Krasilnikovia cinnamomea: one gene and its partner. The protein of the gene in region 1 interacts with the protein of each later gene in a pairwise test. Links are inferred from orthologs where the notes say so. Each region holds a gene or a part of one and is shown on either strand. Other genes may lie near its edges. The genes, in order: rlmN and ftsZ.

Region 1 (14,174 bases):
GACGGCGACCGCCCCGCGCGGTCGACCTCGCGTGCCCTCCGCCCGCACCGGCTCAGGTGAGCACCCCTCACCCGACCGGCCTCCGGGCGGCGGCGGCCCTCCCTGGTCCCGATCCCATCGGGCCCACCCACGGCCGACGACCGGGCGCCAGGACGCCTACCGCCGGTGGGCGTGTCAACCAGGGATTACAGGGAGCAACCCACCATGGCCGTCGTGACCATGCGTCAGCTGCTGGAAAGCGGTGTCCACTTCGGGCACCAGACCCGGCGCTGGAACCCGAAGATGAAGCGCTTCATCTTCACCGAGCGTAACGGCATTTACATCATCGACCTGCGCCAGACGCTCGACTTCATCGAGAAGGCGTACAGCTTCGTGCGCAGCACGGTCGCCGACGGCGGCACGGTGCTCTTCGTCGGCACCAAGAAGCAGGCGCAGGAGGCGATCGCCGAGCAGGCCACGCGCGTCGGCCAGCCGTACGTGAACCACCGCTGGCTGGGCGGCATGCTGACCAACTTCCAGACCGTGTACAAGCGGCTGCAGCGCATGAAGGAGCTCGAGGCCCTCGGTGACCTGAGCGGCACCGCCGCCGGGTACACCAAGAAGGAGACCCTGCAGCTCTCGCGCGAGAAGATCAAGCTGACCAAGACCCTGGGCGGTCTGCGCGACATGACCCGGGTGCCGTCGGCGATCTGGGTGGTCGACACCAAGAAGGAGCACATCGCCGTCGACGAGGCCCGCAAGCTGGGCATCCCGGTCATCGCGGTGCTCGACACGAACTGCGACCCGGACGAGGTCGACTTCCCGATCCCGGGCAACGACGACGCCATCCGCTCCGCCGAGCTGCTGACCAAGGTCGTCGCCAGCGCCGTCGCCGATGGCCTGATCGCCCGCTCCGGCCGTAACCGGGGCGACGCCGACGCCAAGCCCGAGGCCAACGCCGTCGCCGCCGGCGAGCCGCTGCCCGAGTGGGAGCGCGACCTCTACGAGGGCGCGGAGAAGAAGGCGGACGAGGCCCCCGCCGCCACGGCCGAGCCCGTCGCGACCGCCGCGGAGTAACGCGAGAACGCCGGGCCCCGCCGGGGCCCGGCGTCCCACCAAGACCGGAGATTCGAAGAGAGAGTCATGGCCAACTACACCGCCGCGGACGTCAAGAAGCTCCGCGACCTCACCGGCGCCGGCATGATGGACTGCAAGAAGGCGCTCGAAGAGTCGGACGGTGACTTCGACAAGGCCGTCGAGTTCCTGCGCGTCAAGGGCGCCAAGGACGTCGGCAAGCGCGCCGGGCGCACCGCCGCCAACGGCATCGTCGCCCACTCCGGCGCTTCGCTGCTCGAGCTGAACTGCGAGACCGACTTCGTCGCCAAGACCCCGGACTTCGTCGCCTTGGCGCAGCAGCTGGTCGAGTACGGCGACCAGAACAAGGTGGCCGACGCCGCCGCGCTGCAGGCCGCCACGCTGGCCGACGGCAAGGGTGTCGCGGACGCGATCCAGGAGTACTCCGCCAAGATCGGCGAGAAGATCGTCCTGAACCGGTTCGCGACCGTCGACGGCACCGTCGCGGTCTACCTGCACCGCAAGGCGCAGGACCTGCCGCCGCAGGTCGGCGTGCTGGTCGGGTACAGCGGCAAGACGGACGAGGCCGGCGACGCGGACGCCCGCGGCATCGGCATGCAGATTGCCGCGATGCGGCCGAAGTACCTGACCCGCGACGAGGTGCCCGCCGAGGTCGTCGAGTCCGAGCGGCGCATCGCCGAGCAGACCGCGCGCGAGGAGGGCAAGCCCGAGCAGGCGCTGCCCAAGATCATCGAGGGTCGGGTGAACTCCTTCTTCAAGGACTTCGCGCTCCTCGAGCAGCCGTCGGTCGTCGACAACAAGAAGACCGTCAAGCAGGTCGCCACCGAGGCCGGGATCGAGATCACCCGGTTCGTCCGGTTCGAAGTCGGCCAGGAGTAACCCGCGACCGACGCAGTCGAAACTGGGGGAGGCCGGGTCCGCGTTCTGCGCCCGGCCTTCCCGTCACATAGGGTCTCTGGCGAAGCGAAGGGAAGGCGGGTCGCATGACGATGGTGACCGAGCAGGCTGTTGGCATCGACGACGCGCCGGCCCCACCGCCGGGGCGTACCCGGCGGGTCATCCTCAAACTGTCCGGTGAGGTCTTCGGCGGCGGTGCCGTGGGCGTCGACCCCGACGTCGTGCAGGGCATCGCGCGGCAGATCGCCACGGTCAGCCGCTCCGGGGTCCAGGTGGCGGTGGTCGTCGGCGGCGGCAACTTCTTCCGCGGTGCCGAGCTGCAGAAGCGCGGCATGGACCGGTCCCGCGCGGACTACATGGGCATGCTCGGCACGGTCATGAACTGCCTGGCGCTGCAGGACTTCCTGGAGAAGGAGGGCATCGAGACGCGGGTGCAGACCGCGATCACGATGGCCCAGGTGGCGGAGCCGTACATTCCCCTGCGCGCGATCCGGCACCTGGAGAAGGGCCGTGTGGTGATCTTCGGGGCCGGTGCCGGTATGCCGTACTTCTCCACCGACACGGTCACCGCGCAGCGTGCCCTGGAGATCCACGCCGATCTGGTGCTGATGAGCAAGAACGGTGTCGACGGCGTCTACACCGCCGACCCGCGTACCGACCCGAGCGCCCGCAAGCTGGATCACATCACGTTCGACGGCGTGCTCAAGGAGGGGCTGCGGGTGGCCGACCAGGCCGCGTTCAGCCTGTGCCAGGAGAACGACCTGCCGATGCTCGTCTTCGGCGCCCAGGGCGACGACACCATCATCCGGGCCGTGAGCGGCGAGAAGATCGGTACGTTGATCACCACGTGATCCCGCGCCACATCCACCACCGGTCAGCTACACCAGGACAAGCAAGGAGGCGACGGAGCAGGTGATCGACGAGATCCTCTTCGAGGCCGAAGAGAAGATGGAAAGCGCGGTCGAGCACGCCAAGGAGGAGTTCGGCGCGATCCGCACGGGCCGCGCCACCCCGGCGATGTTCGCGAAGATCGTCGTCGACTACTACGGCGCACCCACCCCCGTGCCACAGATGGCCTCGATCGGCATCCCCGAGCCGCGGATGGTGATCGTCAAGCCGTACGACAACTCGCAGCTCGGTGCGATCGAGCGCGCGATCCGCGACTCCGACCTCGGGGTGAACCCGAACAACGAGGGCACCCAGCTGCGCATCCACCTGCCGCAGATGACCGAGGAGCGGCGCCGCGAAATGATCAAGGTGGCGCGGCACAAGGCGGAGGAGGGCCGGATCGCCATCCGCAACGTGCGGCGCAAGGCCAAGGAGCAGCTGGACCGGCTCGTCAAGGACGGGGAGGCCGGCGAGGACGAGGGCCGCCGCGCCGAGAAGGAGCTCGACGACCTGACGCACCGCTACGTGTCGATCGTCGACGAGCTGGTCAAGCACAAGGAAGCAGAGTTGCTCGAGGTCTGATGTCGTACCTCGAGCCCCGCGGTGGGCATTCACCCTTCGGCGGCCGGTCGCCCGAGCCCGACGTGGTGGCGCCCTACGCCTTCGATGAGCCCGCCGCGGCGCCCGACCCGTACGCGCGCTACCGCAAGCCGGCCGAATCCGGATCCCCGGAAGACGGCTGGCCGCAGACACCCGGCGACGCATCAAGCGGTCCGAGCACAGGCGGCTTCGGCTCGGCGGGCGTCGGTTCGGGCGGCTTCGGCTCGGCGGGCGGTGGATCGGGCGGGCCCGGCTCGGGCGGGCTCGGCTCGGGCGGGCTCGGCTCGGCAAGCGGTGGATCGGGCGGCCTCGGATCGGCGGGCGGCGGGTCCGCGTACGTGAATCCGGGGTGGAATGACGACCTGTCGGCGCCGGACGGCGACGAGCCAGAGCCGCCCCGGCGCCGGGGCCCGGGCCGCCGCCGCGCCCGCCGCTCGGGCGCGCCCGTGCGGCCCCGGGAGACCGCCGCCGACGGCGGGGCGCCGCCCCCGGCGAAGCCGGGTGGGCGGGCGGGCCGCAACCTGCCCGCCGCGATCGGTGTGGGCGTCACCCTCGGGGCGATCGTCCTGGGCTCGCTGTTCTGGCCCCCCGCGTTCCTTGCCGTGGTCGCGGCGGCCGCGTCGGTCGGGGTGTGGGAGATGGTCCGCGCGGTCCGTGCGGCGGACGCCCACCCGCCGCTGCTGCCGCTGCTCGCAGGCACCCTGCTCATGGCCGGGCTGGCCCAGTTCGCCGGGCCGGACGGACTCACCCTCGGCCTGCTCGTGACCGTGGCGGCCGCGCTGGTGTGGCGGCTCGGCGAGGGCGTCAGCGGCTTCCGGCGCGACCTGACCGCGATCGTGCTCATCGCGGTGTACGTGCCGTTCCTGCTGGGCTTCGGCGTGCTGGTGGTCCAGCCGGACGACGGGCCCTGGCGGGTGCTCGGGACGCTGATCGCGGTCGTGCTCTCCGACACCGGCGGCTACGCGTCCGGGGTGTTCCTCGGGCGGCACAAGATGGCCCCCAGCATCAGCCCGGGCAAGACCTGGGAGGGTTCCGCCGGGTCCGTGGTGGCCGCCGCGGTCGGCAGTGCCATCTGGTTCGCGCTGCTGATGGACGTGCCGCTGGGCTGGGGGGCGCTGTTCGGCGCCGTGATCTCGGTGGTGGCGATCACCGGTGACCTGGCCGAGTCCATGCTCAAGCGCGACCTCGGCGTCAAGGACATGAGCAACCTGCTGCCCGGCCACGGCGGCCTGATGGACCGGCTGGACTCCATCCTGTTCGCCGTGCCCACGGCATATGTGCTGCTCTCGCTCATCGCGCCGCCGGGGTGAGCGGTGCCCGGACGTGTGCCCCGCCGTGGGAGACTGGACTGGCCATGACGATGCTTCCGGTCATCCCGACCAGCCCCGATACGCCCGACGCGGTGACCACCCGCCGGCGGCCCAGCATGCCGCCGCGCCACCTCGCGGACCTCGACCTCGCCGGTCGGCGGGAGGCGGTCGCCGCGCTGGGACAGCCCGCGTTCCGGGCCAAGCAGCTCTCCACCCACTACTTCGGCCGCCTGGTGCGCGACCCGGCCGCGATGACCGACCTGCCCGCCGGCGAGCGGGACCGGCTCACCGGTGACCTGCTGCCCACGCTGCTCACGCCGGTCCGTGAGCAGGCCTGCGACGCCGGGGCGACGCGTAAGACCCTGTGGCGGCTGCACGACGGCGCGCTGGTGGAGAGCGTGCTGATGGGCTACCCCGACCGCGTGACCGCCTGCGTGTCGAGCCAGGCCGGGTGCGGCATGGCGTGCCCGTTCTGCGCCACCGGCCAGGCCGGGCTGACCCGCAACCTGTCCGTCGCCGAGATCGTCGACCAGGTCGTCTACCTGGCGGGGGTGGCCGCGTCCGGCGCGGTCACCGGCTCACCGCCCCGGCTGTCCCGGGTCGTGTTCATGGGCATGGGCGAGCCGATGGCCAACTATCCGCGGGTGATCGAGGCGGTTCGCCGCCTGACCGCGCCCGCGCCCGAGGGGCTGGGGCTCTCGCAGCGCCACATCACGGTGTCCACGGTCGGCCTGGTGCCCGCGATGCGCCGGTTGATCGCCGAACAGCTGTCTGTGACCCTTGCGTTGTCTCTGCACGCCCCCGATGATGATCTGCGCGATGAGCTAGTGCCCGTCAACCAGCGCTGGAAGGTGGCCGAGGTGCTCGGAGCCGCGTTCGACTACGCGGCGCAGACTTCTCGCCGGGTCTCCATCGAGTACGCCCTGATCAGGGACGTAAACGATCAGCCCTGGCGCGCCGACCTGCTGGGCAGGCTGCTGCACAGCAAGCTGGCGCATGTGAACCTCATCCCGCTGAACCCGACTCCGGGTAGCAGGTGGGATGCCAGCCCCAAGCCGGTCGAGCGGGAGTTCGTCCGGCGCCTGCGGGCGGCCGGGGTGCCGACCACGGTTCGCGACACCCGGGGCAGGGAGATCGACGGCGCCTGCGGCCAGCTGGCCGCGAGCGAGCTGACGGTGGTGGACGCTGGGGGCGCCGCCGCCGAGGCGGAGGTGGCACAGTGACTGGGGCGAGTTCCCAGCAGACGAAGTGGGAGACGTTGTGACGAGTCAGGGGCAGCGTTTCCGGCGGCGCGCGCTGCGGCGCGGCTACAAGGTCGACGAGGTCGACAGCTTCCTCGACCGCGTCGAGGCCACCCTGGCGGGGGAGCCCATCGGGGCGCCGGTCGGCGCCCAGGAGGTGCACGACGTCGTCTTCCGCGTGCGCTTCGGCGGATACGACGAATGGCAGGTCGACCTGCACCTGGACCGCGTCGAGCGGCAGCTGGCCGAGTTCGAGGAGCGCGGCGGGCGCGGCGCGGACCCCCGCATGGCGCCGGACTCGATGCGCGACCGGATGACCAGCACCGGCACGATGGCCCCGGTGGACCGGATGGGCCCCGGCATGGGCCGCTCCGCCCCGCCCACCGAGCGGCTGCCCGCCCCGACACGCGACGACCGGATGCAGGACGACCGGATGCGCGACGACCGGGGTTACGACGACCGGATGGCGCCACCGCAGATGCCGCAGCGCCAGCAGATGCCCACCGGGCCCGGGCCGGACCCGTACGGCAGGTACGACGAGCCCGCGTACGGCCAGCAGCAGCAGCGGTACGGCGGTGGCCCGGCCGGTTACGACACCGGCGCCTACGACGCGTACGAGCCGGGCCGGCACGGCAAGGCCGACATGACCGCCGAGATCCGGATGCCGGAGCGCGACCGTGGCGGGTACGGCGGCCCCGCGCCGATGAGCGCGCCGCCGATGTCCAGCGCCCCGATGAGTGGCCCGCCCATGGGTGGCCCCCCGATGGGTGGCGGGCAGGGCGGCCCCGGTGGGGAGCTGTACCGGGTGGATCAGCTGCGCCGCACGTTCCAGCCGCGCCGCTTCGGCAGCGGGTACGACCCGATGCAGGTGGACCGCCTGTTCGAGAGCATCCTGCAGGCGATGTCGGGCCGCGGCCCCATGCCGGTGCCCGAGAACGAGCTGGACACCCTGCAGTTCGGGCTGGTCCCGGGCGGGTACTTCGAGGCCGAGGTCGACGCGGCGCTGCGCGAGGTCAAGGACATCCTGCTGCGCCGCCGCTGAGACGCACGAAAAGGGCCCGCTCGCCGCGCGAGCGGGCCCTTTGCCGCGTACGGATTACTGGTCGTTGGGCTTGAGGCCGTTGCGGCGCAGCACCGTGTCGGCCACCACCGCCAGGACCAGCAGCAGCGCGATGATGAGGAGCCACAGGTTCTCCGTGTTGCCCTCGTGGTTGCCCCAGAAGAACATCACCATCACCGCGGCGGAGCCCAGGGCGCCGATCCGGGCCAACTTGCGGTTGCCCGGCTTGAGCTGGTCGGGCGCGTAAACCGGCTCTTCTGCCACCGTTCGGTCCTCCTGCTTCCGGCGATCACGTCTCGCCGCCAGTCTCGCACGGAGGCCACGGGCGTGACCGGGCAGCCCGGACGACGTGAGCGGCCAGCCCCGAGGGGGCGAGACGGCGGCCCGGACCGGGCGGCTCCGGGCGCGACCCGGCGGCCCGGACCCGGTACCGTCGACCCGGTCGGATTCACGGAGCGACGTCGGATTCACGGACGAGGTCGGATTCACGGGCAAGGGAGCAGGACGTGCGGATCACGGGCACCGGACACGCGAGCATGCGGATCGACACGGCCGCGGGCAGCATTCTGTGCGACCCGTGGGTCAACCCCGCCTACTTCGCGTCGTGGTTCCCGTTCCCGGACAACTCGCAGCTCGACTGGGAGTCCCTGGGCCAGGTCGACTACCTGTACGTCTCGCACCTGCACCGAGACCACTTCGACGCGGCGCACCTCAAGCGCTTCGTCAGCAAGAAGGCGACCGTGCTGCTGCCGGAGTACCCGACCAGCCAGCTCGAGGACGAGCTGCGTGACCTCGGCTTCACCAGCTTCCTGAAGACGAAGTCGGATGAGGTGCACGAGCTCGACGGCGGCCTCAAGGTGATGATCCAGGCCCTGATCAGCCCGACGGACGGCCCGATCGGCGACTCGTCGCTGTGGGTGGAGCACGACGGCATCCGGGTGCTGAACCAGAACGACGCCCGCCCCACGGATCTGTCCAGGTTCACCGAGCTGGGCCACGTGCACGCGCACATGCTGCAGTTCTCCGGCGCGATCTGGTATCCGATGGTGTACGAGCTGCCCGAGTCCGCGAAGCGGGCGTTCGGCAAGCAGAAGCGGGACCGCCAGTTCGACCGGACGTGGCGCTACATCGACGACCTCAAGGCGTCGCATGTGTTCCCGATCGCGGGCCCGCCGTGCTTCCTGGACGACGAGCTGTGGCAGTTCAACGACATCTTCGGCGACGAGGGCAACATCTTCCCCGACCAGGGCGTGTTCCTGCGCGAGTACGCGAAGGTGGGCGGCACCAACGGCATCGTGCTGCTGCCCGGCAGCGTGACCGAGCTGACCACCGACGGCGCGCAGACGTCCCACCCCACCGACGTCGACGAGTTCTTCGCGAACAAGCAGGCCCATCTGGAGGAGATGCGGGTCCGCAAGGCGCCGGTCATCGCGGCGGAGAAGGCATCCTGGCGGCACCCCGAGATCGACGTGCTGGGCGAGCTGAAGAAGCGGATCGAGCCCCTGCTGGAGGAGTCGATCTACCTGGCCAAGGGGGTCGGCGGCCCGGTTCGCTTCGACCTGGTCAGCTACGACGACGAGTCGGTCGAGTCGATCGTGGTGGATTTCCCGGGCAAGCAGGTCCGGCCGTATGCGGACGAGAAGGTGCGCTACCGGTTCCGCACGCAGCGGGAGCTGATCGAGCACCTGATCTTCATCGACGAGGGCGACTGGGTGAACTCGCTCTTCCTGTCCTGCCGCTTCTCGGCCGCCCGGATCGGCCAGTACAACGAGTTCGTGTACGCGTTCTTCAAGTGCCTGTCCGAGGAGCGCCTGCAGTATGCCGAGGGCTGGTACGACGAGCACCAGAAGTCCGTCGAGGCCGAGGACACCGTGCTGGGCGACTGGACCGTGCAGCGCCGCTGCCCGCACCTGAAGGCGGACCTGAGCCGGTTCGGCATCGTCGAGGGCAACGTGCTCACCTGCCAGCTGCACGGCTGGAAGTTCGACCTGCCCAGCGGGCGGTGTCTCACCAGCGTCGGCCATTCGATCCGGGCCGAGAAGACTTCCTAAAGAGGACATGTCGTAGCTGGGTCGGTGGTGCAGACCGTCGCTCCCGCCGAGACCGGGACGGGCGCTGGGGCGCCCGTCCCTGCCAGGTCCGTGCGTGGCTTTAGATCCCCAGGTCGGTGAGGATGCGCCGGGCGACGTTGTGGCCGGCGGCGCCGATGACGCTGCCGGCGGGGTGGGTGCCCGCGGAGCCGGCGTACAGGCCGTCTAGGCCGGTCGCGTACGGCATGCGGGCGTCGAATGCCACGGTGTTGTCGACATGGTGGATGTGGCCGCCGGTGATGCCGAAGCGCTCCTCGATGCCGGGTGGGGTGAGCGGCATCATGTCGGCTACCAGCGCGGAGGTGCCGGGGGCGTACCGGTCGCAGATGGCCAGCAGCTTGTCGACGAAGCCCGGGAGCGCCTCGTCCCAGGTGGTGCCGTCCAGCGAGTAGGGCACGGACTGCACGAACAGGGCCGACGAGTGGTGCCCGGCGTCGTCGCGCAGCGACTCGTCGACCGTGGTGTGCAGGTACCACTCGATGGTCGGTTCCTCCGGCAGCCGCCCGGCCTGGACGTCGGCCCACATGGCGCGCAGCGCGGCCATCGGGGAGTCCGCCTCGGCCAGGCCCGCCAGCCCCGCCGAGCCGGGCAGCAGGTGGATGGTCGAGCCGAACGGCGACGGTGCGCCCTCGGGCAGGCAGGAGAAGCGGGGCAGGTCGGTGAGCGCCAGGTTCAGCTTGAGCGTGGTGCCGGTCCGCTTGACCGCGTTCATCCGGGAGGTCAGGTCCTTCGGCAGCGCACCGTCCGGCACCAGCGACATCAGCCGGTACGGGTCGCAGGAGCCGAGCACCACACGGGCCGCGAGCTGGCGCCCGTCGGCCAGCACGACACCGCTGGCCGCGCCGCCGTCGACCGTCACGGCGGAGACCGGGGTGCCGGTGAGGATCCGGGCCCCGGCGGCGCGGGCCGCGTCGGCGAACGCGCGCGACACCGTGCCCATGCCGCCCTGGGCGATCATCCAGGTGCCGTCCGCGCCGGGCAGGCGGCACATGTTGTGCACCAGGAAGTTGTGGCCCGTGCCGGGGTCGTCGGGGCCCGCGTTGAGGCCGGACAGGCCGTCGGTGACCGCGTACATGCTGACCAGCAGTTCGCTCTTGAAGCCGAACCGGGACAGGTAGTCGGCGACCGAGCCGCGCACGAGGTCGATGAAGGTCGACTGCAGCTGCGGCCGGATGTGCCGGTCGGCGACCTGCTCGACCGACTCCGGCTCCTCCAGCCAGGCGGGGGCCAGGTCGGCGCGCAGCGCGGCGATCTCGACCTGCAGCGCCTCGTCGGCGGCGATGTCGCGCGGGGAGAAGAACTTCTGCATCTGCGCCCGGGTGGCCTCGCGGTCCGAGCCGAACAGCAGGTACGGCGCGCCCGGTCCGCCGGGGGTCGGCAGGAAGTAGTGCGGGTCGCGCCGCAGCACCGGGATGTCGATGTCGAGCGTGCGCAGCAGCTCGGGCGGCATGAGGCCCAGCAGGTACGAACCGGTGGACTGGCCGAGCCCGGGCACCCGGGGGAACGGGTGCTCCGTGCGGGTGGCGCCGCCGAGGGTCTGGTCCGCCTCGAGGACGACGACGTCGAGGCCGGCGCGGGCCAGCAGGACGGCGGAGACCAGGCCGTTGTGGCCGGCACCGATGATCACTACGTCGGCCCGGTCGGGCAGCACGGCGGGCGTCTGAGGGGTCATGGGGGCCGAGCCTAGCGCGTGATGCGCTGCAGCGTACGGGCCAATTCCGCCTCGAACAGGGGCTCCACGTCGGTCATCGCCCACTGCAACTGTCCGAATACCTCCATGGCGACGATTCCGTACAGGCGGGTCCAGGCGGCCATGAACAGGTACACGAGAGGTAGCGGAAACCGGTCACCGAACAACTCGAGGTACGGCTGGAACACCTCGCGCAGCGTCGGCTCGGACAGTCCCGGCGGTGGCTCGTCAGGCGGGCGGTTCCGCCAGATCTCGTCCAGGACGGTGAAGAAGGTCTCGCCGAATCGTGCCCCGGCTTCGTGGACCGGGCCACACACCATGCCGATCTGGGTGATGCCGGGTACGGGGCTGCCGAAGATCAGGGCGAATTCGGCGGGGTGGGCGAGTGACCAGCGACGGAAGCCGCGAGCCATGTGCCCGATGCGGATGACCGGGTCGGCCTCGGCGTACGCGACGGCGACCTGTTCGACCGCGGTGCGGAGTTCTTCAAATAGATCTGTGACGATATCTAGGACAAGGGCGTCGAGGTTGGCGAAGTAGCGGTAGATGGCGGGCGCGGTCAGGCCCATGTCCCGGGCGACGGCCCGCAGGGAGATGCTGGCGGGCCCGCCGGCGACGAGATGACGGCGGGCGGTCAGCTTGATCTCGGCGACGGTCTCCGCGCGCAGCCGCTCGCGGCGGCCGGGCGTGGTCGTCGTCATAGTTCGCTCCATTGACCTGGGTGAACGGTGTTTGCCAGAGTAAACAGCATTCACGATTTTAGCTATTACCGCCGCGACGGCAACGCGGCCCGGGGAGGACAACCATGTTCGGCTGGTGGGGACGCGCTGTCGTCCGGGTCCGATGGTGGGTGATCGCCGCCGCCCTGGCGCTGGTGGTGACCGGGGCCACCTGGGGTGCCGGGGTCTTCGGCGCGCTGACCGGCGGCGGTTACGCCGACCCGAACAGCGAGAGCAACCGCGCGGCCAAGACTATCGCCGCCGAACTGGGCCGCCAGGACCCCGGCGTGCTCGTCCTCTGGTCCAGTGACACCGCCACGGTGGACGACCCGGCGTTCCGGTCGGCGGTGGCCGCCCGGGTTGCCGCGCTGCGGGCCCGGCCCGAGGTGGCGGGCGTCACCAGCTACCTGGACGCGAAGGCGCCGGGCATGGTCAGCAAGGACCGGCATGCCACGTTCGCGGCGGTGCAACTGGCCGACGGGAGCGAGGACGAGAAGCTCGCGGCGTACCAGGCCATCGAACCGGAGCTGCACGCGCCCGGGCTGCAGATGAAGGCGGGCGGGCTCGCGGCGTTCGGGGCACAGGCCAACGCCCAGACCAAGGAGGATCTCACCCGGGCCGAGCTGTTCTCCCTGCCCGTACTCCTGGTGTTGCTGATCCTGGTCTTCCGCGGCCTGATCGCCGCGCTGTCGCCGCTGGTGATCGGCGGGATCGCGATCCTCGGCGCGTTCGTGGCGGTGCGCACACTGACCTACTTCACCGAGATCTCGGTCTTCGCGATCAACGTGATCACCCTGCTCGGTCTCGGCATGGCCGTGGACTACTCGCTGTTCGTGGTCAGCCGGTTCCGGGAGGAGCTGGCCAACGGGCGTGACGTCCCGGCCGCCATCCGGGCCACGGTCGCCACCGCCGGGCGTACCGTCGTGGTCTCGGGCCTCACGATCGTCCTGGCCCTGTCGAGTCTGCTGATCTTCCCGCAGCCCTTCCTCGGTGGCATGGCCATCGGCGGCATGGCCGCCGTGCTCATCGCGATGCTGGCCTCGCTCACCGTGCTCCCGGCCGTGTTGTCGCTGCTCGGGCACCGCATCGACATGCTGCGTGTGCCGCTGCCGCGCCTGCGCCGGGCCGTGCCGCGCCAGCGCGCCGCGGGTTCGGTCGCGGGTGGCAGCACCGCCTGGGCCAAGGTCGCGCACAGCGTGATGCGCCGCCCGGTGTTCTACGCGATCGGCGTGCTGGCGGTGCTGGTGGCGTTCGCGCTGCCGTTCGCCCGGGTCCAGTTCGGCGGCTTCGACGAGCGGGTGCTGCCCGCCGACACCCCGGCGCGGGTGGTCACCGAGACGCTCCGCACGGACTTCCCCGCCGCCGGGCAGAACCCGATCGACGTGTACGTCGCGGGCGCCCCGGCCGGGCCGTTCGCCACGACGATCGCCGGGCTGCCGGGGGTCACCGGTGCCCAGGTCACCGCGACCAGGGGAAACGCCTCGCTGATCACGGTCGGGTACGCCGCGGAGCCGACCACCGCGGCGGCGCGCGACGTCGCCGCGGCCATCCGCGACCTGCCGCCCCCGGCCGGGGCCACCGTGCTCGTCGGCGGGCGCCCGGCGATCGACCTTGACCTGCTGAACAGCCTCGGCGCCCGGCTGCCGTGGATGGCGCTGATCATGGCGGTGGCCACGATGGTGCTGCTGTTCTTCGCGTTCGGGTCGGTGCTGCTGCCGATCAAGGCGGTGCTGATGAACGTGGTCTCCATCGGCGCCTCGTTCGGCGTGGTGGTCTGGATCTTCCAGGACGGCCACTTCGAGAACCTGCTGCGCTTCGAGTCCACCGGCTACATCGAACCCAGCAACCTCATCCTGGTGCTGGCGGTGCTGTTCGGGCTGGCCACGGACTACGAGGTGTTCCTGCTCTCCCGGGTTCGCGAGGAGTGGGACGCCACCGGGAACAACACCACCGCGGTCGCCGCCGGTCTGCAGCACACCGGCCGGATCATCACGGCGGCGGCGCTGCTGCTCATCGTGGTGGTGGCGGGCTTCGCCACGGGCGGGGTGACCGTCATCAAGACCATCGGCGTGGGCATGATCGTGGCGATCATCGTGGACGCGACCCTGGTGCGGGCGCTGCTGGTCCCGGCGACCATGCGGCTGCTGGGCCGCTGGAACTGGTGGGCCCCGGGCCCGCTGGGCCGCCTGTACGCCCGGTACGGCATCCACGAGACGCCCCGGTCCGAGCCGGAGAGCAGCGACGTCGACCCACCCGAGCTCGGCTCGTCCACAGCCCGGTCGGACGGGGTCGCGGCGGTACGCTGACCCCGGCAGGATGCCCGGGAGGAGGTGAGTCCGATGGCCGCGCCCGCCCGGGAACCGTCGTTCGACATTCTCGGCACGCTCGATACGCCGTGGACCGCCCAACGCGCGCTCGACCTGCTGCCGGAACACCACGGGCCGAAGGTCGAGGTCTTCCGGGGGAGCGTGATCGTGACACCGCACGCCGGGTTCGACCACCAGGCGGCCGAGCGGCAGCTGGCGTTTCTGCTGCACCAGGCTGCCCGCCGGGCCGGTATGTGGGCGTACCCGGAGGTCAACATCGTGGCCGGGGATGATCTGTT
Region 2 (14,043 bases), 3.6 Mb from region 1 along the record:
CCGTCGTCGGTGCGGCGGTTCATGGCGCGGGCGCGTCGCCGCAGGCTGCGCGCGGTGCTGCCCTGGGCGGTGGGCGCCGGGGTCGTCGGGGTGCTCGGCCTGCTGGTCTGGATGGTGTACGGGACCTCCCTGCTGGGCGTGCGCGAGGTGCGGGTGGTGGGCACCGAGACGCTGACCACGGCGCAGGTGGAGCAGGCGGCGGCGGTGTCGATGCGCGCCCCGCTGGCCAGGGTGGATCTGGACGCGGTGCGGGCCCGGGTGCAGGCCCTGGCGCCGGTGGACCGGGCGGTGGTGTCGCGGTCCTGGCCCGCCACGATCGAGATCCAGGTGGTGGAGCGGCGCCCGGTGGCCGCCGTCGCGGCGGGGCGGGACCGGTTCACGTTGATCGACGGTGCCGGGGTGGCGTACCGGACGGTGTCGGCGGCGCCGTCGGGGCTGCCGCTGGCCCGGCTCGCCGCGCCCGGGCCGCAGGACGTGAACACGCGTTCGGCGTTGACCGTGCTGTCCGCGCTCACCGACGAGCTGCGCGAGCAACTGGTGGAGATCTCCGTACGGGCGCCGGCGCAGATCCGGCTGGAGCTGCGCGGGCACCGCACGATCATCTGGGGTGACGAGACGCAGAGCGCGACCAAGGCGACGGTGTCGACGGCGTTGCTCAAGCGCCCCGAGAACACGATCGACGTGAGTGCGCCGGAGGTCGTGACGCTGCGCTGACCATCGATCGGTCCTGACCGATCGATCGGACATTGCGCTCTAAACGCCGCATTGGGCCCGAGGTTACGGGTGAGTCGGATACTCATCACGTAAGGGGACGCCGACACGCCGGGGCGGTTCTTGGATCGGGACTGACGGCCGAATACGTTGCGTCGAGAGGTTGAGAGGTTGACATAACTCTAAGCCTCTAGTAGAGGGTGAGGGTTTCCTCGCCCTCCCTTGTACGGAGCGGACACGAGGCGGTCTGGCCGACCGCGGGGCCTTCGCGTCCGCCAACCCTGGAAGGGATGGCTGAGCCCGATGACACCTCCACACAACTACCTTGCGGTCATCAAGGTCGTCGGTATCGGCGGCGGCGGCGTGAACGCCGTGAACCGCATGATCGAGGTCGGGCTCAAGGGCGTCGAGTTCATCGCGATCAACACGGACGCCCAGGCGCTGCTCATGAGCGACGCCGACGTCAAGCTGGACGTCGGCCGGGAGCTGACCCGCGGGCTCGGCGCGGGAGCCCAGCCCGAGGTTGGCAAGAACGCCGCCGAGGACCACCGCGACGAGATCGAAGAGGTGCTCAAGGGCGCCGACATGGTGTTCGTGACCTGCGGCGAGGGCGGCGGCACCGGCACCGGTGGCGCGCCGGTCGTGGCCAACATCGCCCGCAAGCTCGGCGCGCTCACCATCGGCGTGGTCACCCGGCCGTTCTCCTTCGAGGGCAAGCGCCGCCAGGTGCAGGCCGAGTCCGGCATCGACGAGCTGCGCAACCAGTGCGACACCCTGATCGTCATCCCGAACGACCGGCTGCTGGCGCTCGGCGACCGCGGCATCAGCATGATGGACGCGTTCCGCCAGGCCGACCAGGTGCTGCTCTCCGGCGTCCAGGGGATCACCGACCTGATCACCACCCCCGGTCTGATCAACCTGGACTTCGCCGACGTCAAGAGCGTCATGAGCGGCGCGGGCAGCGCGCTCATGGGCATCGGCAGCGCGCGTGGGGACAACCGCGCGGTGGAGGCCGCCGAGAAGGCCATCTCCAGCCCGCTGCTGGAGCAGAGCATGGACGGCGCCCGCGGCGTTCTGCTGTCCATCGCGGGCGGGTCCGACCTGGGCCTGTTCGAGATCAACGACGCGGCGCAGCTGGTCACGGACGCGGCCCACCCGGACGCCAACATCATCTTCGGTGCCGTCATCGACGACGCTCTCGGTGACGAGGTGCGGGTCACGGTCATCGCGGCGGGCTTCGACGGCGGCACCCCGTCGTACAAGCCGGCCGAGCCGGCGCGCAAGGCGCAGCCGGCCGCCGCACCTCCCGCCGCCGCCCCGACCTCGCCGGTGCCGGTGAACAACCCGCCGCAGGCGGCCACCACCCCGCCGCCGCGCCGGGTGCTCTTCGACGATGTGGACGTCCCGGACTTCCTCAAGAACGGGTCCTGAGGGCGGCGTGACCGCCGCTGACCGCCGTAGTCAACTCGCCACCGCCCGGCAGGAGGTACAGCAGCGGATCGCCCGCGCGTGCACGGCGGCCGGCCGCGATCCCGCCGAGGTCACCCTGGTCGCCATCACCAAGACGTACCCGGCCTCGGACGTCCTGCTGCTGGCCGAGCTGGGGATCACCGACGTGGGGGAGAACCGCGATCAGGAGGCCGCGCCGAAGGCCGCCGAGCTGGTGGCCGCCGGGGCGCGGGTGCGCTGGCACTTCGTGGGCCAGTTGCAGCGCAACAAGGCGCGTTCGGTCGTCCGCTACGCCGACGTGGTCGAATCGGTCGACTCGGTGCGGCTGGCCACGGCGCTGGACCGGGCCGCCGCCGAGTGTCGCACCGCGCCGCTGGACGTGCTGGTGCAGATCAGCATCGACGGTGACGCCACGCGCGGCGGTGCGGTGGCCGATGTCGACGACCCCGACCGGGGCCTGTGGCGCGTCGCCGACGCCGTGGCCGCCGCCGGCGCGCTGCGACTGGCGGGCGTGATGGCGGTGGCGCCGCTGGACTGGGAGCCGGACCGGGCGTTCGCGACGCTGTCCGGGCTGGCGACCCGGCTGACCGAGCGGCACCCCGGTGCCACTGTGGTCTCGGCGGGCATGAGCGGGGACCTGGAGGCAGCCGTCCGGCACGGAGCGACACACGTCCGGATCGGTAGTTCTTTGCTCGGGATGCGCAACACGCTGCGGTAGCCTTGCGGCGGGCAGCAAACTACATACGTGTTGTTTCGCGCGACGTGCCTCCACGATGGCCGCGGCGCCCGACGACGGCACAGCGTCGCAAGCGGGACCCGTATCGGGTCCGCGGGCAAGCGGGGCGCGGCACGCCGAGGGGGAGTGGGCCGCACCACGGACGGAGGTTCTGGGGGCATGGGCACGAGGTTCGCCGTATGGGACGAGGTGGGGGCATGAGCGCGTTGCGGAAGGCCGGCGTCTGGCTCGGCCTCGTCGAGGAGGATGACGAGCGCTACGACGACCGGGGATACCGCGAGAGTGGTTACCGCGACCGGGACCGGGACCGCGATTCCGGCTACCGGTACGCGGACGAGTTCGCCGACGAGGAGGACGACGTCGACGACGCCCCGGCGCTGCCGCGAGCCCGCAACTTCGAGCGGTCCCGGCCCAGCGAGCGCCTGTCCCGGATGGACCTCGACCGCGAGGAGGCCCGCGCCGAGCGCGCCAGCGTACGGTCGATCACCCGCCCCTCGACTACGGCGAGTGAGGCCGGCGGCGCGCTGAGCTACCAGACGCGCGACAACCTCGCCCTGGCCCCGCAGACCCAGGTGCCACCGCGCCCGGTCGAGGAGGAGCAGCGGTACCAGATCACGACGCTGCACCCGACGACCTACCGGGAGGCCCGGACGATCGGGGAGCACTTCCGGGACGGGGTGCCGGTCATCATCAACCTCACCGAGATGGACGAGGGGGACGCGCGCCGGCTGGTCGACTTCGCCGCCGGACTGGCCTTCGGGCTGCGCGGTACGATCGAGCGCGTGACCAACCGGGTTTTCCTGCTCTCACCGGCAAATGTCCAGGTCACTGCGGAGGACAAGGCCAAGATCGCTGAGGGCGGCTTCTTCAACCAGAGTTGACCCTAACGAGGGATCCGCCAGTCGTGCTGTTGTCGATCGTGTTCCAAGTCCTCTTTCTGATGGTCTACGTCTTCTTCCTGACGCTGCTGGCGAGGTTTGTCCTGGGTGCGGTCCTGCAGTACGGCCGCAGGTGGCAGCCGGGGCGGGGGGCGTCCGCGGCACTGGAGCTCGTGTGGAGCGTCACTGATCCACCCTTGAGGGCGTTGAGGCGTGTGATCCCACCGCTTCGAATTGGTACCGTGAGCTTGGACCTGGCGTCCCTGGTCCTGCTGGTTATCCTGTTCGTGCTTTTGTACTACGTGTTAGCGAACCTGATCGTCCGCTTCAGCTGATGATGAGGTACGCCCCACGCGGCCGCGACTGACCCGAGGAGTTTCGATGCCGCTGACCCCGGCCGACGTGCACAACGTCGCCTTCAAAAAGCCCCCGATCGGCAAGCGGGGGTATGACGAGGAGGAGGTCGACGCCTTCCTAGACGAGGTCGAGCGCGAACTCGCCCGTCTCATCGAGGAGAACAACGAGCTGCGCGCGCAGGTCGAGCGCGGCGGCGGGCGGGGCGGCGCGCCAGCCGTCTCGGGCGCCGACCCCCGGCTGGCGGCGGAGCTCAACGACATGAAGACCCAGCTCGACCGCGTGCAGCGCGACAAGGCGGCGGCCGAGCAGGCGGCGCGGCAGATGCAGGCCGAGCTCGAGCAGGTCCGCGCCCAGGGCGTCGGCGCCGGTCCCACCCCTCCCGGCGGCGACGGCGAGCAGCAGGCGCTGCGCGTGCTCATGATGGCTCAGCGCACCGCGGACGACCACGTCGCGGACGCCCGCCGCGAGGCCGACAAGCTGCTCTCCGACGCGCGTTCCAAGGCCGAGGAGGTCACTCGCGAGGCCCGCGCCAAGGCGGACGCCCTCGAGCGGGACGCGCGCCAGCGCCACCAGGAGGCCATGGGTGGCCTGGACGCGAAGCGCTCGGCCCTGCAGAAGCACATCGAGGAGCTCAAGCAGTTCGAGCGCGAGTACCGCACCCGGCTCAAGGCGTACCTGGAGAGTCAGCTGCGTGACCTCGACGGTCGCGGCCAGGGGCTGGAGGCCGAGATGGCGCGGGCCGACGCCAACCGTTCGGTGGGCGGCTCGGGTGGTCTCGCCGCGGCGGGCCTGGCCGGCTCGTACGGCGGCGGCCGCGCCAACTCCATCGAAACCGGCCGCTGACCCTCCACCTCCTCACCAATCGTGACGGACCGACTGCGGCGGGGATGAGCCCATGATCGTTGCCAGTCTGCTGCTCATCCTCGTCGCGGTGACGCTGCTTGTTTTCGGCGTCGCCGGCGGGTCGAGCATGCTGCTCATCAGCTCCATCGTGGCCAGCCTGCTGGCCGCGATCGCGCTGGTCGCGGGTGCCCGCCGGGCATCCGCACGCCGGGCCGCGGCCCGCGACGTCGGCGCTGCGCTCCGCCCGGCCTCCGGGTCGGCGAGCCGCACCGGCGGGCGCGACGCGGCCGACGCCGGTGGCGGGTCGCCGCATGCCGAATCCGCGGCGTTCGCGGACCGGACCGCCCCCACCGGGTCCGGCGCCGTGGCCTACGCGGCCGAGTCCGGTGCCGTCGCTTACGCGGCCGAGTCCGGTGCCGTCGCCTACGCGGCCGAGTCCGGTGCCTCGGTGCCGGGCGCTGCGGTGACCTACGCGGACGAGCCGGATGCCTCGGACCCGGCAGGTTCCGTGACCTACCCGGACGAAGCCGACGCCCCCGCGTCCGGCTCGGCGAGGTACGCGGACCTTGCCGACCTCGCGGGTGATGACGAGTTCGCCACCGCGACGGCCGACAGCGGGACCTATCTGGAGCGCGACGCCCACGAACGACCGGGCGCCGACGCGGCGGACGCCGACCCGCTGGACACCGGCGCCGCCGACTACATGTCGCTCAGCACGGTGGCGGAGGACCCGGCGCCCGGTTACGCGGACACCCACGACGCGCCCGGCACCGACCGGCCCGATCTCGACCGGCCCGACCTCGACCTGGCCCGCGCCGACGCGCTCGGCAGCGTCGGGACCGAGCCGGACGACGACCACACCGGGCACCGCGACCACCTCGACTACGACCGCGCGTCGTCCGTCATCGACGCGGCCCGCACCCAGGACCCCGACGAGTCCTGGCGACGCGAGCCCGCAGCCGCGGCGGAGCACCTCGACACCGTCGAGGACCGCCCCGCGGCCACCGCGTTCGGTGCCGGTCCGGCGTTCGACGGGCGGATGGAGGAGTTCGGCGAGCCCGACCCCGACGACCCGGCCGACGAGCCGCTGCCGCAGGCCGAGCGGGCCGCGGACGCGGTACGCATCGCGCGGATGGACGCCGAGGTCCTGGTCGTCGACGGCCGGCCGCGCTACCACGTCCCGGACTGTCCGCACCTGGTCGGGCGGCTCACCGAACCACTGCCCGTGGCCGAGGCGGTGGAGCTCGGCTTCACCCCGTGCGGCCTGTGCCGTCCGGTCGACCGCCTGCTCGCGGCCGCCGCCCGCGGCTGACCCGCCGCATCCGGTTCCGGCCGCTGATCCGGCCGGGTCCGCCGGTTCGCGAACCAGCGCTGCGGCCGGGTTGACCCGGTTCGCGAATCACCGCTGCGGCCGGTTCGCCCGGTTCGCGAACCACCACCCCGGCGGAACCGGCTGTGCCGGGACACCAACGGCGGACCCCGCCGTACCGCCCCGGCGGAGATCGGCACAATGAGGCGTGACCAACCGGCGCGTGCCCTCACCCGGAACCCGGGACGTATCCGTCCCGGTCCGGGTGCGACCGGGCGCGGGCCGGACCCGGGTGGGCGGCCGGTACGACGGCCCGCACGGCCCCGCGCTGATCATCGCGGTCGGTGCCCCGGCGGTGGACGGCAAGGCCACCGAGGCGGTGCGCCGCGCCCTCGCTGACGCTCTCGGCGTGCGTCCGTCCGCCGTGACGCTGCGGCTGGGTGCCACCAGCCGCGACAAGGTCTTCACGGTCGACTCCGACGCCGCCGACCTCGCGCCGCGGCTGGCCGCCCTGCGCGACGGGGCCACCGGCACCGGGCCGGTGTGACCGGTCACCTGGACGTCGCCCTGCTGATCGGGGCTGCCGTCCTCCTGGTCGCCGTGGCGGCGGTGCGTCTGTCCACCCGCGTCGGGCTGCCGAGTCTGCTGGTCTACCTGCTCATCGGGATCCTGCTCGGCGAGGCGGGGCTGGGCATCCGGTTCAACGACGCGGAGCTCACCCGTACGCTCGGCTTCTGCGCCCTCATCGTGATCATCGCGGAGGGCGGGCTGACCGCCCGGTGGAGCGCGCTGCGCCCCGTGCTGGGCCTGTCCGCCACGCTGGCCACCCTCGGGGTGGCGGTCAGCATCGTCGTGGTCGGGGTGGTCGTGCACCTGCTGCTCGGCCTCGACTGGCGGCTGGCCCTGCTGTACGGCGCGGTGCTGTCCTCGACGGACGCCGCCGCCGTGTTCGCCACGCTGCGCCGCCTGCGGCTGCCGCCCCGGCTGGTGGCGACGCTGGAGGCGGAGTCCGGCATGAACGACGCGCCGGTCGTGCTGGTGGTGGTGGCGCTGGCCAGCCCGGCCGTGGCGGCCGCCTCCTGGCACGAGCTGCTGCTCTTCTACGAGCTGGCCGCGGGCGCCGCGATCGGCCTGTTCGTCGGGGCGGCCGGGCGCTGGCTGCTGCGCCGGGCTGCGCTGCCCTCGGCCGGGCTGTACCCGATCGCGGCCGTCGGGCTCACGGTGCTGGCGTACGCGGCGGGCGCGGTCGCCCACGCCTCGGGGTTCCTCGCGGTCTACGTCGCGGGCGTCGTGCTCGGCAACGCCCGCCTGCCACACCGCCGGGCCATCCTCGGCTTCGCCGACGGGCTGGCCTGGGTGGCGCAGATCGGGCTGTTCGTGCTGCTGGGCCTGCTGGTGTCGCCGAGCCGGCTGCCCGGCGCCCTGGTCACGGCCCTGGTCGTCGGTGGCGCCCTGGTGCTGCTGGCGCGTCCCCTGTCGGTGGCCGTCTCGGCGCTGGTGGTGCGCGGTGCGCCGGGCTGGCGGGGGCAGGCGTTCCTGTCCTGGGCGGGCCTGCGTGGCGCGGTGCCGATCGTGCTGGCCACCATCCCGCTGTCGGTGGGCACCCCGGGCGCTGAGAAGCTGTTCGACGCGGTCTTCGTACTGGTGATCATCTTTACCCTGGTGCAGGCCGGGACCGTCGCCTCCGTGGCCCGGTGGCTGGGGATCACCGCGCCGGCTGAGGCGGCGGAGGTGCAGGTGGAGTCCGCGCCGCTGGAGAACATGCACGCCGACCTGCTGCAGATCGGGGTGGCGCCGGGCTCGCGGTTGGCGGGGGTGCACATCGATGAGTTGCGCCTGCCCGTGGGCGCCGTGGTGACGCTCGTCGTCCGCGAGGGGGCCGGATTCGTCCCCACCCCGGACACCCGGCTGCGCACCGGCGACACCCTGCTGATCGTGACGACCGCCGACGTACGGGACGCGGCCGAACGGCGGCTGCGCGCGGTCAGCCGCCGGGGGCGGCTGGCCCGCTGGTTCGGTGAGGATGGCCGGGAGGAGCAGTGAGTACGGCGTGTCGGCTGTCTGACCAATCGTCCGGGTAGTTTTCGCCCCGGTTTGGGGTATCCCGGGCGGTGCGCCAGGTTGTCGTGGACCTGCACGTTCCGTATCCTTGCGAACCTCCGGTGTGCGCGGCGGCTTCGTGCACGCCGTTTGTGCACGTGAAGATCATGGCGCAGGCCGTTCGTGCCTGTCAGGGATCATCGTGCACGCTTTGCACGTGAGGGATCATGGCGGCGGTCGGCCCACCGGCCGCCCGGCCGGGCGCGGGGGTGCGCCGGGCCAGACAAGAGGGACAGGTGGGCACGGGCGGTGACGACGCCCGGCGCAGGTCCCGTGAACCGCCGATGCCGCGCTCGTCGCGGCGAGGGAGCGACGATGGCCAAGGCAACCGACACCAGGCCCGCCTCGACCGCCAAGGCCGGGACGAGGCGGTCCCGCAGCGCCGCGGAGACCGAGAAGATCCGCGTGGCGCTGATCGAACGCCGGGACGAGCTTCAGGGCGAGTACGACCAGACCCTCACCGAGATCGCTGAGCTGCAGCGTGAGCGGCTGACCGACTCCGCGGGCGACGACCAGGCGGACACCGGGACGAAGACTTTCGAGCGCGAGCAGGAGATCACGCTGGCCAACAACCTGCTTGAGCGGATCAACCAGGTGGAACGCGCCATCGACCGGCTCGGCGAGGGCAACTACGGTTGGTGCGAGCGGTGCGGCAACGCCATCCCCGTCGAGCGGCTGGCCGCGTTCCCGTCCGCGACCCTGTGTGTGTCCTGCAAGCAGTTGGAGGAACGACGCTGAACGCCGACGAGGCAGCGGGCGGAACCGCGGTGAGCCCGCCCGGGCCTCAGACCCCGCCCGGCCCCGCGCCCAGGGCCGTGGCGGTGCTCGCGGGCACCGCCGTGCTGGCCGTCGTGACGGATCAGATCGTCAAGGAGATGTCCGTCCGCCACCTCGACCCGACCGAGCCGGTCCGCGTGCTGGGCGGGCTCATCTACCTGTCGCTGCTGCGCAACAGCGGGGCCGCGTTCAGCCTGGGCAGCGACTACACGTGGGTGTTCCCGCTGATCACCTTCGCGGTGATCGGGTGGATCGCCTGGATGACCCGGCGGCTGCGCTCGGTGCCCTGGGCGGTCAGCCTGGGTCTCGTGCTCGGCGGCGCCCTCGGTAACCTGGGCGACCGGCTGTTCCGGGCACCCGGCCCGTTCCAGGGACACGTGGTGGACATGATCAGCGCCTTCGCGCCGTACGGTGAGCGTTTCGCGGTGTTCAACATCGCCGACAGCTGCCTGACCGTCGGCGTCTGCCTCGCGATCCTGCTGGAGCTGACCGGTCGCCAGCGCGACGGCAGCCGGGCCCAGCGGGCCGCCGATCCCGGTCCGGGCAACGGCCAGGCCACGCCCGAGGTGCGTCCGTGACCGCACCCGGCCTGCGTCCCGCGGGGGACCGGCGTTCGCTGCCCGTGCCCGACGGTCTCGACGGCATGCGCCTCGACCAGGCGGTGTCCCGGCTGTTCGGGCTGTCCCGGACCGCCGCGGCCACCCTGGTGGAGGCCGGCGACGCCCTGGTTGATGGCATCCCCCGGCCCAAGAGCGACAAGGTGAGCGCCGGCGCGTGGCTGGAAGTGACGCTGCCCGCGCCCGTGACCGCCCCGGCCGTGGTCGCCGAACCGGTGCACGGCCTGCGGATCGTCTACGACGACGACGACATCGTGGTGGTCGACAAGCCGGTCGGGGTCGCCGCGCATCCGAGTCCGGGCTGGACCGGGCCGACCGTGGTGGGCGGGCTGGCCGCCATGGGCCAGCGCGTCGCGACCAGCGGCGCCGCCGAGCGGCAGGGCGTCGTGCACCGGCTCGACGTCGGCACCACCGGCCTCATGGTGGTCGCCAAGAGCGAGCAGGCGTACAGCGTGTTGAAGCGCGCGTTCAAGGAGCGCGAGGTGGACAAGCGGTACCACGCGGTCGTGCAGGGCCATCTGGACCCGCTGCGCGGCACCATCGACGCGCCGATCGACCGGCATCCGAGCGCGGACTACAAGTTCGCGGTGATGTCCGGCGGCAAGCCGAGTGTCACGCACTACGACACCCTGGAGGCGTTCCGCGCCGCCAGCCTCGTCGACGTGAAGCTGGAGACCGGCCGCACCCACCAGATCCGGGTGCACTTCGCGGCGCTGCGACACCCGTGCGTGGGGGATCTCACGTACGGGGCGGATCCCACCCTGGCGGCCCGGCTGCGGCTGGAGCGGCAGTGGCTGCACGCGCGGGAGTTGGCCTTCCTGCACCCTCGTACGTACGACGAGGTGCGGTTCGTCAGCGACTACCCGGCCGACCTGGAACAGGCGCTCGACGCGCTGCGCGACGCCAGCTGACGGCGGCGCCTCGGGCCGGCGCGGCGCCCGGGGCCGGTCCTGGCGTGCGCCGGGCCGCCGCGGCGGTTGCCCCGCCGGGCGATACGCCGCTACCCTCGTCGTCCGGGCCCGATGTGACGTATGCCTCACCGGCTGATCCCCGCGGGGGGTCCGGGCCGTCCTTCCCGGTAACGGAGGAGAGCACTGCCGTGGCGCCGCAGCGGCGCGACCGGCCGCCGAAGGTGCCCGTCCGCGACGGTGGGGAGCATCCCGAGGCCCGCCCGGGCGTTAGACCCACGTCGGCGCCCCAGTCGGGTGCGCCGGCCGCACGGACGGGTGCACGCGCACCAATGGATCTGCCGCCGGTGGTCAGTAACACCGGCGGAAGGCTTTCGGGAGTGGCCTGAATAGGGTTCGCCTCCGTAGCCTGTCTAGGGCGGTGACGCCCGTCCGGGACACACCGAGTCGGCGCAGGGAGGACGATCCGTGGATGGGACCGAGACCGGCTGGGGCCGGCCTGCGGAACCAGCCCCGCGATGGCGGGCGCTACTCGATCGTGCGCGCCACGCGTCCCGGACCCCCGAGGAGACCAACGGCGCCGACCGCGACGAGCACGGGGAGCCGCAGCGTCCGGCGCCCGGCGCCCACCCGCTGCCCAGCCGGCCGGTGAGCCCGCCGGACCGGCGCCCGGTCAATCCACTCGACCCGCGCCACCCGCGCCAGTCCGAGCCGCCGCGACCCGGGCCGGAGCCCCGGCCGGTTAATCCGTTCGACCGCCGCCCGGTCAACCCGCTGGACCGGCGGGTGGGACGGACCGTGGACCCGCGTCCGGTCAGCCCGGCCGAGCCGCGCCCGATGAACCCGCTCGACTCCCGGCGGCAGGCGCTGCGCGCCGAGGGTTTCCCCGCTCGCCCGGACGGCTACGGCCCGCGCCCCGACGGAGCGCCCGGTCAGGTCGAGGGGCCCGGCGGCACCAACGGGTTCCCGGGACGAGCGCCCGGCCAGCCGCCGCGCCCCGACAGCCTGGCGCCCCGCGCCGACGGGTTCGCGCCTCGCCCGGACGGTCTCGGGGCTGCGGTCGAGGGGTACGCGGGCCGCGCCGACGGTTTCCCCGGTCGTCCTGACGGCCTTCCCGGTCGTATTGACGGACTTCCCAGCCGGAGCGGTCGCGCCGGGCGTTCCGACGGTCTCGCGGGGCGGGTCGAGCCCGAGCAGGCGCACAGCTTCTTCAATCCCGCGACCCGCGCGGTGCCGCCCCCGATCGCCCGGGTGACCCCGGAGAACGGCTACCCGGCGGCGCGCGCCGCCGCCGCGGTCGGCCCGGCGTCCGTGCTCCCGCCGCCCGCCCCCGCCGCGCCGCCCGCCCCGGCGGCGCCCACCTCGCCCGCTCCGGCCCGCATCGAGTGGCGGCAGGCCCGCTCCGATCAGGACCTCGACCGGGCCGTCGCGGTGATGCGGCGCAAGCTGGGCACGCCCCGGGTGCTGGCGTTCGCCAACCCCAAGGGCGGGGTGCACAAGACCACCGCCACGGTGCTGGCCGCGGCCACCATCGGCAGCGTCCGGGGTCGCGGCGTGCTGGCCTGGGACGACAACGAGCTGCGCGGCACCCTGGGCCTGCGGGCGGGCAGCGCCCGGCACGCCCGGACGATCCGGCACCTCATCTCCGACCTGCTGACCATCGAGAACCTGCACGGCGACACCCTGCTGGAGGAGCTGGACGCCTACCTGCGGCACGCCTCCGACGGCTCGTACGACGTGCTGGCGGGCGAGGAGAATCCGCGCTTCGCGCAGCGGCTCGACCAGCACACGGTGCGCCGGGTGATGGACCTGCTGCGGCGTACCCACGACGTGATCTGTGTGGACACCGGCAACAACGTGGAGAGCGTCAACTGGCAGACCGTGATGAAGGCCGCGGATCAGCTGGTCATCACCACGGTGCCGCGCGAGGACGCCGCGTTCACCGCCGACTGGATGCTGGACCTACTGGACGAGACCGGCATGGGCGACATCGTGGCCAACGCGGTGACGCTCATCTCCTGCCCGTCGCCGGGCAGGCTGCCGCTGCTCGACGACCTGACCAAGCACTTCGCGACCCGGACCAGGGCGGTGGCGGTGGTGCCGTACGACCCGGCCCTGGAGGTCGGCTCGTCGATCGAGTACGGCGACCTGCAGCCGGAGACCCGGGCGGCGTGGCTGCGCGCCGCCTCGGTGATGATCGAACCGTTCGCGCAATGACCCGGGTGTCCCCCGTGCCGGATGTCGGGGGTCGGGACTAGGCTTCCGTCGTCGGTTGTCGGCCGGGCGAAAAGGGGGCTGCCGGGTGTCTGACTCGTTCGTGCACCTGCATGTGCACACCGAGTATTCGATGCTCGACGGAGCCGCCCGGCTCAAGGATCTGTTCGCCGAGGCCAACCGCCTCGGCATGCCCGCCGTGGCGATCACCGACCACGGCAACATGCACGGGGCGTACGACTTCTACAAGCAGGCCACCGCGGCCGGGGTCACCCCGATCCTCGGCGTCGAGGCGTATGTAGCCCCCGAGTCGCGCTTCCACAAGCAGCGGGTCAAGTGGGGCCGCCCGGAGCAGAAGAGCGACGACATCTCCGGTAACGGCGCGATCACCCACATGACGATGTGGGCGCGCAACGACGTCGGCCTGAAGAACCTGTTCCGGCTCAACTCGCGCGCCTCGATGGAGGGCCACTACGTCAAGTGGCCCCGGATGGACCTGGAGCTGATCGGCGAGCACGCCGAGGGCATCATGGCCACCACCGGCTGCCCGTCCGGCGCGGTGCAGACCCGGCTGCGGCTCGGGCAGTTCGACGAGGCGCTGCGCACCGCCGCGGCGTACCAGGAGGTGTTCGGCAAGGAGCACTTCTACCTGGAGTTGATGGACCACGGCCTGGACATCGAGCGCCGGGTCCGCGACGGCCTGCTGGAGATCGGCCGCAAGCTGGGCATCCCGCCGCTGGTGACCAACGACTCGCACTACACCCACGAGGCGCAGGCCGAGGCGCACGACGTGCTGCTGTGCGTGCAGACCGGCAGCAACGTCGCCGACCCCAACCGGTTCCGCTTCGACGGCGCGGGCTACTTCGTCAAGAACGCCGACCAGATGCGCGCGGTGGACTCGTCCGAGGCGTGGCTGGAGGGCTGCCGCAACACGCTGCTGGTGGCGGAGAAGGTCGACACCACCGGCATGTTCACCTTCAAGAACCTAATGCCCCGCTTCCCGGTGCCGGACGGGGAGACCGAGGAGAGCTGGTTCCGCAAGGTGGCCTTCGAGGGGCTGGCCCGCCGGTTCCCGGACGGCATCCCGGAGACCCACGTCAAGCAGGCCGAGTACGAGCTGGGCGTCATCATCCAGATGGGCTTC

What was found.
Region 2: the proteins of rlmN (region 1) and ftsZ interact in binary tests that used the Escherichia coli proteins (3 or more experiments, as listed by UniProt). The link is inferred for Krasilnikovia cinnamomea from one-to-one orthologs.

Annotation. Positions count from the first base shown.
Region 1 is NZ_SHKY01000001.1:1,657,317-1,671,490, reverse strand. Bases 3,953-6,902 are described here. They hold rlmN (dual-specificity RNA methyltransferase RlmN), read left to right. Parts: upstream 3,953-4,813; coding sequence 4,814-5,992; downstream 5,993-6,902. Other genes in these bases: EV385_RS07285 (DivIVA domain-containing protein), read left to right, coding at 6,030-6,902; EV385_RS07295 (phosphatidate cytidylyltransferase), read left to right, coding at 3,953-4,769. In the rest of the region: rpsB (30S ribosomal protein S2), read left to right, coding at 205-1,056; tsf (translation elongation factor Ts), read left to right, coding at 1,123-1,953; pyrH (UMP kinase), read left to right, coding at 2,058-2,822; frr (ribosome recycling factor), read left to right, coding at 2,884-3,441; more of EV385_RS07295, read left to right, coding at 3,441-3,952; more of EV385_RS07285, read left to right, coding at 6,903-7,052; EV385_RS07280 (DUF2631 domain-containing protein), read right to left, coding at 7,107-7,334; EV385_RS07275 (Rieske 2Fe-2S domain-containing protein), read left to right, coding at 7,583-9,121; EV385_RS07270 (phytoene desaturase family protein), read right to left, coding at 9,222-10,832; EV385_RS07265 (TetR/AcrR family transcriptional regulator), read right to left, coding at 10,844-11,551; EV385_RS07260 (MMPL family transporter), read left to right, coding at 11,656-13,875; EV385_RS07255 (Uma2 family endonuclease), read left to right, coding at 13,909-14,174.
Region 2 is NZ_SHKY01000001.1:5,252,168-5,266,210, forward strand. What follows is about bases 260-3,078. They hold ftsZ (cell division protein FtsZ), read left to right. Parts: upstream 260-1,014; coding sequence 1,015-2,142; downstream 2,143-3,078. Other genes in these bases: EV385_RS24040 (cell division protein FtsQ/DivIB), read left to right, coding at 260-714; EV385_RS24050 (YggS family pyridoxal phosphate-dependent enzyme), read left to right, coding at 2,150-2,878. In the rest of the region: more of EV385_RS24040, read left to right, coding at 1-259; EV385_RS24055 (cell division protein SepF), read left to right, coding at 3,094-3,777; EV385_RS24060 (YggT family protein), read left to right, coding at 3,804-4,109; EV385_RS24065 (DivIVA domain-containing protein), read left to right, coding at 4,156-4,974; EV385_RS36160 (hypothetical protein), read left to right, coding at 5,027-6,286; EV385_RS24075 (DUF167 domain-containing protein), read left to right, coding at 6,507-6,830; EV385_RS24080 (potassium/proton antiporter), read left to right, coding at 6,827-8,326; EV385_RS24085 (TraR/DksA family transcriptional regulator), read left to right, coding at 8,699-9,121; lspA (signal peptidase II), read left to right, coding at 9,094-9,738; EV385_RS24095 (RluA family pseudouridine synthase), read left to right, coding at 9,804-10,688; EV385_RS24100 (MinD/ParA family ATP-binding protein), read left to right, coding at 11,523-12,902; dnaE (DNA polymerase III subunit alpha), read left to right, coding at 12,988-14,043. UniProt on the Escherichia coli protein: Essential cell division protein that forms a contractile ring structure (Z ring) at the future cell division site. The regulation of the ring assembly controls the timing and the location of cell division.